DNA from 3 places in the Vreelandella sp. DA03-1M genome. Region 1 is predicted to be linked to each of the others. Evidence: predicted binding sites of a transcription regulator. Region 1 holds the regulator's gene; each other region holds the start of a gene.

What was found. Region 1 encodes PhoB, which activates phosphate uptake and scavenging genes when phosphate is short. Its sites were predicted from a motif close to TGTCATANNNNTGTCANA; they were not measured.
Region 2: a site for PhoB is predicted at 1,293-1,310, ahead of ACXUPB_RS02695 (esterase-like activity of phytase family protein). Genes of this name have one in related genera too.
Region 3: a site for PhoB is predicted at 1,177-1,194, ahead of ACXUPB_RS19195 (putative 2-aminoethylphosphonate ABC transporter substrate-binding protein). Genes of this name have one in related genera too.

The regions. Positions count from the first base shown of each region.
Region 1 is NZ_CM146798.1:4,546,437-4,549,715, reverse strand. Features, by position in the region: gene ubiA (4-hydroxybenzoate octaprenyltransferase) at 1-763, shown strand, start outside; gene phoB (phosphate regulon transcriptional regulator PhoB) at 883-1,572, shown strand; gene phoR (phosphate regulon sensor histidine kinase PhoR) at 1,575-2,861, shown strand; gene ACXUPB_RS21190 (hypothetical protein) at 3,172-3,279, shown strand, end outside.
Region 2 is NZ_CM146798.1:571,105-574,383, forward strand. Features, by position in the region: gene ACXUPB_RS02680 (RDD family protein) at 1-5, shown strand, start outside; gene ACXUPB_RS02685 ((2Fe-2S)-binding protein) at 175-381, shown strand; gene bfr (bacterioferritin) at 573-1,055, shown strand; gene ACXUPB_RS02695 (esterase-like activity of phytase family protein) at 1,399-3,279, shown strand, end outside.
Region 3 is NZ_CM146798.1:4,105,206-4,108,484, forward strand. Features, by position in the region: gene ACXUPB_RS19190 (putative 2-aminoethylphosphonate ABC transporter ATP-binding protein) at 1-38, opposite strand, end outside; gene ACXUPB_RS19195 (putative 2-aminoethylphosphonate ABC transporter substrate-binding protein) at 83-1,126, opposite strand; gene ACXUPB_RS19200 (UTRA domain-containing protein) at 1,235-1,945, opposite strand; gene ACXUPB_RS19205 (HAD family hydrolase) at 1,938-2,774, opposite strand; gene ACXUPB_RS19210 (bifunctional diguanylate cyclase/phosphodiesterase) at 2,759-3,279, opposite strand, start outside.

The sequences.
Region 1 (3,279 bases):
TGAAGGGGTACCCGGCCGTGATGTGCTGCTGATTTTTGTGGCCGGTGTTTACGTCATGCGCGCGGCTGGCTGCGTGGTGAACGATTATGCAGATCGCCATTTCGATGGCCATGTGAAACGCACTAAGCATCGCCCGCTCGCCACCGGTCGAATCAGCGAAACCGAGGCTCAATTGCTGTTTATTGGTTTGGTGGCCGCAGCGTTTATTCTGGTGCTACTGACGAATTGGTTTACGGTGCTGCTCTCGCTGGGCGGGGTATTTCTGGCAGTTATTTACCCGTTCATGAAGCGTTATACCCATTTTCCCCAGGTGGTGCTGGGGGCGGCATTCTCATGGGCAATTCCAATGGCCTTTGGCGCCGTGCTGGGCCATGTGCCGTTGGAAGCGTGGCTGCTTTTCTGTGCAAACGTGCTATGGACGGTGGCGTACGACACGCAATACGCCATGGTCGATCGCGACGATGATTTAAAAATTGGCATTAAATCGACAGCCGTGCTGTTTGGCAACGCGGACCGCCTGATAATCGGCCTGCTTCAGGTAGCCACCCTGGGGTTGCTGGCCTGGGTAGGCTGGCGGGTCGGGTTAGGTGGGTTCTTTTGGCTAGGGCTCGCTGCAATGGCGGCGACTTTCCTGCATCAGCAGCACTTAATTCGTTATCAGGAGCGGGATCCCTGTTTCCAGGCGTTTCTGAATAATCACTGGTCGGGGCTGCTGATTTTTGCTGGTATTGCGCTAAGTTGGTGGCCTGCGGTGGGTCAGTAACTGTCATTGTCATGTAACTGTCATCAAGTCATGGTGTTATCGTCACTGACATGTCATTGAACTGTTTTTTTGGACTGTTTTCTTTGAACTGGCTTTTTTGCACACCGTGAGGCTCTGGTATGACCGCCAAAACCGTTCTGATTGTCGATGATGAATCGTCGATTCGCGAGATGATCGCGGTAGCGCTGGAAATGGCTGACTACCGTGTGCTCGAAGCAGATAACGCCCAGGATGCTCACGCCATGGTGGTTGACCACCAACCTGATTTATTGCTGCTTGACTGGATGATGCCTGGCACCAGCGGTATTGAGCTGGCTAGGCGTTTGAAGCGCGAAGAAGCCACCGCTGAGATCCCCATTATCATGCTCACCGCTAAAGGCGAAGAGGATAATAAGATCCAAGGGCTTGAAGCCGGTGCCGATGACTATATCACCAAGCCCTTTTCGCCCCGCGAATTGGTGGCACGGTTAAAAGCAGTGCTGCGCCGCGCGACACCGCGTGGCGTTGAAGATCCGATTGAGATTAATGGCCTGTTGCTTGATCCGGTTAGCCACCGGGTAAGCGCTCACGGCAAAGCGCTAGAAATGGGCCCGACCGAGTATCGTCTTCTGCAGTTTTTTATGACCCATCAAGAGCGCGCTTACACACGTAGCCAACTGCTTGACCAAGTATGGGGTGGTAATGTGTATGTCGAAGAGCGTACTGTCGATGTGCATATTCGACGCTTACGAAAAGCGCTGGGAGATGTGCATCAAAACCTGATTCAAACGGTTCGGGGTACCGGATACCGTTTCTCTGCACGGGTGTAAATGTGCGCCTATGGAGTCGTGAACTGTGGCGTCTAGCGTGGCTGGCCACACTGGGTACTTGCTTAGGCTGGTTATTGGGCTCAGCAGGGCTAGGGCTTGCGGCAGGGCTTGCTGTATGTCTGTTTTATCACTTGCGGCAGCTACGCGAACTTTATTTATGGCTAACCCTACATCCTCACGATGAGCCGCCTGCCGCTCACGGTATGTGGGGTGAATTGTTTGATCGTTTATACCGCTATCAGAAAAGCCAGCGTATAACGCAAAGTCGGCTGCGTGCTACTTTGGCCCGTATTCAAGAGTCGTCTGAAGCGATGCGTGACAGTGTGGTCATGCTCGACCGCCACGGTGATCTAGAGTGGTGGAACAGCGCTGCAACGAACATGCTAGGGCTACAAACTGCCCATGATCGTGGTCAGCACATTACCAACCTACTGCGCGAGCCAAGTTTCATCCGCTACTTCAATGCGCGGGAGTATGGCGAGCCGTTAACGCTGACATCGCCGATTGACGAGCGTCGAATCCTGCAGTATCAAATTACCCTGTACGGTGACGATGAACGGCTGGTAATGGCCCGGGATATCACGCGCTTGCACCGCCTGGAACAGATGCGGCGCGACTTTGTTGCCAACGTCTCTCACGAGCTTCGCACGCCGCTAACCGTCCTTTCCGGCTATCTGGAAACCTACAGCGATATTGCTGACCAGTTACCGCCGCGTTTGGGCAAAAGCATCAACCAGATGCAGGAACAGACGCAGCGAATGCAAAACCTGGTCAATGATCTATTGCTGCTCTCCCGGTTGGAAATCGACCAGGGGGGGAAAGATCACCAACCGTTGTCGCTAGGGCCTATGCTACAAAGCATTTGTGATGATGCGCTGGCGCTGTCGAATCAGCGTCATACCATTACTGTCGCGCTTGAAAGCGATGCACGCCTGCTGGGTAGTGAGCAGGAGATTCGTAGCGCCATCTCTAATCTCGCTTTCAATGCCGTTCGCTATACGCCAGCAGGTAGCCACATCACATTACGCTGGAAAGCTAGCGCGACTGGTGGCGGCTGTATCGATGTGGAAGACAATGGTGAAGGGATTGATCCTGTCCATATTCCCCGACTAACCGAACGTTTTTACCGTGTCGACAAAGGCCGCAGCACCGCAACTGGCGGCACTGGCTTAGGCTTGGCAATCGTCAAGCACGTACTATTACGCCACGATGCGCAATTACAGATTGAATCCCACCCGGGTAAAGGGGCGCTTTTTCGCTGCTCATTTCCCGCTTCACGTCTTGTATAGGTCTCAGTAAGCGACCTTTCGCACCATACCTGTAAAGGTGTGCAATATTGGCATGTGAGGTTGGTAAGAGTTTACTCATGTGCCATTTTTATACAGTTTTTAGGCTTGGTATTTCGATATTAACAGAGTGCTATAGCTTAACTGGTTTTAGTTAACTCATTGATTTTTATTTATTTAATTTTATTTTTTTTGTTTTTGGCATGCCCGCTGCATTGTTAAAAATAAGGAAGACGACCGCAGGAAATGCTGGCTTGTATATAAGCCCTTCTTTCTTAACCAAGCGGTAATAAACAGCGATCGGAGGTGGAATATGATGTCCAAGGATTTACTCAAGAAAGCTGGCATTTTAGGTGTATCTTTTGGTTTGATGGCAAGCCCGTTAGCCTTTGCTCAAACAGATGAAAATTCAGCTATTGAT
Region 2 (3,279 bases), 730 kb from region 1:
AATAATGGTCACTTGCGATATGCCTTATGAAGATAGAAAACATTGCTAAGTCAATAGGTTATCGTACTTTGTTTGTTCTTTAAGACGAATAGATACCAACAAGCAGTCATTTCTACTTGAAAAGACCTATGCGAATCATTTACATTCACCTCATGACTTTTATGAGGTATCGCCATGTACGTTTGCGTGTGCAAGGGAGTAACCGACCATCATATTCGCCAGCACGTTAGCGACGGAGCGCGCAGCTGGCGAGAAGTGCGTGAAGCAACCGGCTGCGCAACGCAGTGCGGCAAGTGCGCGTGCTATGCCAAATCTATTACCCGTGATGCAGTGTTTGAAGCGCGCCAAGAAGCCGATATGGGACTCGCTTATGCTGTGTGACGCGAATCACTATTGTTAGAGTTATCGTTAGCAAATATATGATTTACTTGAACTTTTAATCACCTTATCTATACTCTCAGAAACGCTGGGAGTATAGCTATTTGCGTCTATGCTCTTCTCCAAACGTAACTGCTTGATCGTATTGTCTAAACTAGATTAAACATCAGCATTACAGTAGAAAAGGTGACGTTATGAAAGGTGATACGAAAGTTATTGAGCATCTTAATAAGGCGCTCGGCAACGAACTCGTTGCGATCAATCAGTACTTTTTGCACGCCAAAATGTATAAAGATTGGGGGCTGAAAGCCCTCGCCAAATGGGAATACGATGAGTCCATCGAAGAGATGCAGCACGCTGACAAGATCATCGAGCGCATTCTATTCCTGGAAGGCATTCCCAACCTGCAAGACCTTGGCAAGCTGCACATTGGCGAAAACGTCAAAGAGATGCTCGAAAGCGATCTAAAAATTGAGCACGACGGCCGTAACGATTACATCGAGGCCATCACCTATTGCGAAAGCGTTAAAGATTACGTGACTCGCGATATGCTGCGTGACCTGCTTGCTGATGAAGAAGACCATATCGATCACATCGAAACAGAGCTGGGTTTGATCGACAAGGTAGGTATTCAGAATTACATGCAGCGCCAAATGCAGATGGCAGGCGACGAGTAAAACGCTATCGCGCGTATGTATAGAAGCAAGCTAGCAACCAAAACTAGCTAAAAAGCAGCCAGTCAGGGCTAACTGACTGGCTTCTTGCGTTCTAAAGTCTCCTTTAACCTATCGATTTTCCCGCTTCCCTTTTCCCCTATGTGTTCCTTCACTACTTACCCATCTAACATTTTCGCGGCAACCTGCGTTTAGCGCTGAGGTGTGCCGATAGCCAACGGCGCTAACTTAGCCAGTGAGTGTCATAAGACTGACATCGTCATGGTGTTGGATAGTTAATCGGACATAGCAAATTTAATAACTTAATCAGTCGTTTCTGAAGCTTAAGCAAGGGATTAACTCCATCATGATACTCAAACGCAGACCAATACTGTTGGCGCTGGCTGCTGTGCTGGCCGCCACGCAAGCGGCAGGCGCGGCAGATAAACATTTCAACCGCATCGCCAGCTTCGCGGTTCCCGATAACATGGCCGAGGGCGAGGATCGTACACGCGAGACCGCGCCTGAAATCATTGCTGCCTCCGGTGATGGCATGACGCTGGTGTATACCGATAGCCCGCTGGGCGCGATTGGGCGCATTGATATCAGCGACCCGGCTAACCCGCAACCGCTGGGTAATATCGTTATGGACGGCGAGCCTACGGCCGTATCGGTGCTCGGCAATATGGCCTATGTCGGAGTGAATACATCGGTTTCCTACAGCGAGCCTTCCGGTGAGCTGCGCACGGTCGATTTAGCCAGTGGCGAGATACTCGCCTCCTGCCCGCTAGACGGACAGCCCGATAGTGTAGCTTCTGCTGCGGCACCCGATGGGCACTTTGTCGCTGTCGCCATTGAGAACGAACGCGACGAAGAGGCGGGCGATGGACGTGTACCGCAGATGCCCGGCGGTTCCGTGGCACTGGTGGAGATCAATGCGGCAGGGCTGGTTAACTGCGACAGCCTGCTCTACGCCGACGTAACCGGGCTCGCCGAGATCGCCCCCGAGGATCCCGAGCCGGAGTTTGTCGATATCAACACCCTGGGTGAGACCGTCGTTACCGTGCAGGAGAACAACCACCTGGTGGTGCTCGACTACGCCGGAAAGGTGGTGGCGGATTTCAGTGCCGGGACTGTCGACCTGGACGGCATTGACGCCAGCGATGACGGTGCGCTGATTTTCAACGAGCAGCAAGCCGAGCGCCTGCGTGAGCCGGACGCTTTGCAGTGGATCGACAACGACCACTTCGCTATTGCCAACGAAGGCGATATGGATGGCGGCGCGCGCGGCTGGACGATCTTCAGCAAGCGCGGCGAGGTGGTATACGAGTCAGGTACTTCATTCGAGCGCGCGGTGATTGAAGCGGGTCATTACCCCGATAAACGTTCGGATGCCAAAGGCAGCGAGCCGGAGGGGATGGAGTTTGCGGTGTTCGAAGGTACGCCCTATGTCTTCCTGCTTTCCGAGCGCGGCTCGCTGGTGGGCGTTTATGACGTTAGCAATCTGGCCGAACCGCAGCTCACCCAGCTGCTGCCCTCGGGCCTGTCTCCCGAAGGCGCCGTGGCGATTCCCAGCCGTGGCCTGTTAGCCACCGCCAATGAAGGGGATCTGGGCAAAGACGGCGGCCCCCGCGCCCATGTCATGATTTATCAATATCAGGCTGCGCCAGCGGTCTATCCCACCCTGACCTCGGCGGGCGCTGATGAACTGATTGGCTGGGGCGCACTTTCCGGTTTGGTCGCTGCTGATGACATGCTCTACGCGGTTAGCGACAGCTTCTACAGCGCCCAGCCGCGCATCTTCACCATCGACCCATCAGCATCGCCGGCGCGGATTACGGCAGCGCTGGATGTGACCCGCAACGGTGAGCCTGCGCTAGGCCTGGATATGGAAGGTATTACCACCGATGGTGAAGGTGGCTTCTGGGTCGCTTCCGAAGGTAACGACAAAGGCCTTGCCAACACCCTTTATCATGTGGGTTCCGACGGCGAGATTATCCAAGGAATTGCACTGCCCGAGGCGCTCGCTCAACAGGCATTGAAGTGGGGATTAGAAGGCGTCACGCGCATTGATAATCAGCTGTGGCTGGCGGTACAGCGCCCCTGGCAGGATGACCCCGAAGGCATGGCCAAGCTACTGCGTTTTGATATCGACAGCGGTGAGTGGGGCGCTGTTCATTACCCGTTGGATAACGTGGAACAGGGTTGGATTGGCCTCTCCGAAATCACCGCCCATGGCGCTTGGCTT
Region 3 (3,279 bases), 440 kb from region 1:
GTGGATACCGATAGCGGCGATGTCATTGTCGGGGGCATAACATCTCCAAGCCCCGGCCGGAGCCGGGGCAACTGATCACAGCTTATTGTTCGGTTTTGCCGTCGTAGCGACGCTGCCATTCGGTCAGCACACGCTCGCGGTTCACTGCCGCCCACTGGAAATCAGCGTCGATCATGCGATCAGTAATATCGACGGGATAGTTTTCAATGGGCTGGGCAACACCGGGATAAGCCACGACCGCATAGCCTTCGTTATACAGCTCGTTGGCCTCGCGGGAGATTGACCAATCCATGAGCGTTTGCGCAGCTTCCTGCTTGTCGGTACCCGCGACAATCGCGGATGCTTCCATATCCCAGCCCAGGCCCTCTTCTGGGAAGACGACCTCAATAGGCGCTCCCTGGGACTTCAGGCGCGCACCGCGGAAGGCAAAGGACACGCCCACTACTGTTTCACCGGTGGCTGCCAAGCTGCAGGGCGCGGAACCCGAATGGGTGTAGCGGGAAATATTGTTATGCAGGCGATCCATATAGTCCCAGCCCTGCTCTTCGTCCCACAGCTGCAGCCAGCTGGCCACATCCAGATAGCCGGTACCCGACGAGTTGGGGTTGGGCATAATGACATGGCCTTCAAACTCAGGCTTAGTCAGGTCTTCCCAGGAGGTCGGCATCGGCACGCCCTGGCGTTCGCCCTCAATGGTGTTGTAGCAAATGGCCGCTACCCAGGCGTCCATGCCCACCCATGCCGGGTCTTCGCCGTCCCGGTAGGCGGCATCGACAAATTTCGGGTCGAGGTTGTCCACGCCCTCAGGGGCGTAACGCTCCAGCATGCCCTCTTCTTCCAATACCAGCAGGCTAGTGGCGGCTAGCCCCCAGATCACGTCCGCTTGAGGATTATCTTTTTCCGCCAACAAGCGAGCGGTAATCACCCCGGTGGAATCACGCACCCAGTTAATCTCGATATCCGGGTGGGCGGCATTAAAGCGTTCAGCGTATTTTTGCAGGTCATCCGACTCAACGGCGGTGTACACCGTTAATTCAGTGGCCAGCGCATTGGAAGCAAGGACAGTGGAAGCAAGCGCAGCGGCACTCGCTAGTAACGTGGAAGGGAACAAACGGCGTGGCATCATGATGGTGGCCTCCTGGCTGGTTGGTATAGACCAGAAGTTTGCCGTTATTAAATGACAGTGCAATGACGCTTGTTTGACCGATTTTTTAAGTTGTGATGTCTGCACCAATCATTGCTGGCCGGATAGCTCCACGCTGATGCACAAAGAGTCGTGCAGCCAATGCTCTTCGTCATATTCAATGGGGCGCTGCTGATCGTCCAGAATGGCGCGGTTAATGTTCAACCCGGCGGTGCCTGGCGCCACCAGCAACTCTTCGGCATCCCTTGGTGATAGCGCTTCAGACACCATGCGGATAGAGCGGTTGGCCAGGTAATGCCCCCAGCGCTCCCGCAACAGCCCCCACAGCGACTGCCCAGCGTAGATGTCGAGCAATTCCGGGGCACAATTCGGCACCACCCACAGCGACTCCACCAGCACGGCGCGGTCGTCCACATAGCGGCGGCGGCGAATATGGTGAAACGGCTGGTCATCCGGCAGGCCCAGCGCGCGTGCAGCGGGCAGATGGGAGCAGGTTTCCAGTTTCAGGACAGCAGTGCGTGGCCGTCGTCCCTGGGCACGCACATAGTCGTTGAAGCCTGCGTCTCGGGTAGGGTCATAGACCAAGCGGGCGGGGGAAATAAACCACCCGCGCCGGTTGCTGCGGTGGATCAACCCCTCGCCCTCCAGCTGCGCCAGCGCCTGGCGCAGGGTGACGCGAGTGGTGGCAAAGCGTTCCGCCAGCACCCGTTCAGCGGGTAGTTTGCCTTCCCACTGGGTGGCGTTGATGTCGATTAACGAGCGAAGCTGTTCGGTCAGTTGTAGGTAGTAGGCATCAGACATGCGCCGATTTTCCTGGCAGAGCGTTGGGCGACGAAGCGCTCACAGGCGCTGGCGCCCGCCAGTCTAAGCGCCGCCACCCTTCAACGCTAGCTACCTCAGCCAGTACCGGATCAGGGTTAACCGCCACAGGGCAATCCACGTACTGAAGCAGCGGGAGGTCGTTGCGGGAGTCTGAGTAGAAAGTCGTGTGACTAGGGGTGACCTGCTGTTCGATCAGCCACTGTTTTAAGCGCAGCACCTTACCGCCGCGATAGGAAAAAATACCTTCACTACCACCGGTATAGCGCGCGTCTTCATTGATGCCATGTTCGATGCTCAGCTCTACCGCCAGCACGTGCTCGATCCCCAAAGTAGCCGCAATGGGCTGAACCAGATGCCGCGCAGATGCAGAAATCAGCAGCAGGGTATCGCCCGCCTGGCGATGCGCTTCCAGGCAGGCCCAGGCCTGAGTGAAGATACGCGGTTGGAGATGCGTGGCGACAAACCGCTCGACCTCTTTTTGCACATCCGTTACCCGGCGCCCGCGCAGTGGCGCCAGGGTCATGGCTAGATACTCTTCGAGCTTTAGCTTGCCCGCATGATAAGCCCGCTGCATCTGCTCGGCACGCGCCATGAAGGTCTCGGCATCGCTGACCCACCCTTGGTCTATCATCCATAAATTCCAGCGGTCGCTGCAGTCTCCATCCAGGAGGGTGTCATCAAGATCAAATAGGGCCAGGCGCATGGGAGCACTCCTTTCATCGCGGGTTGGCGGCGCGTAGGGTATGCCAAAGGTGATGACAGGACGATGACGCTGGCGGTGATATTGCGTGGTTACTTGTTCAACCACGCTGCAGCAAACTCATTGGCTGGCAACGGTCGACCGAACCAGTAGCCCTGGGCTTCATTACAGCCCATGTCGGCCAGCAGGCGGGCCTGCGCTCGGGTCTCTACGCCTTCTGCCACCGTTTTCATCTCTAGCGCTTTCGCCATGGCAATGATGGTCTGCACAATGGTGCGGTCGTGATGGTTATCGAGCATCTCGCGCACAAAAGAGATATCGATCTTCAGTGCGTCGGCGGCGAAACGCCTCAGGTATGAGAGTGAGGAGTAGCCTGTGCCAAAGTCGTCAATAGAGAGTGCGTAACCCGCCTTACGCATGGTGTGAGTAATTTCTACCGCTTGATCAGGATCGCGCATAAAGTCGCTTTCGGTAAGCTCCAGAGAAATGGCATTCGGTGGTACGCCAGCCATTAGCTGCGCAATATGCTGAGTTAGCTCGGGGTCAGCAAACTGCTGGGCAGAAATATTGATCGACAGCCTACCCGGCAGTGCCTGCTTGTTTTGCGTACCCC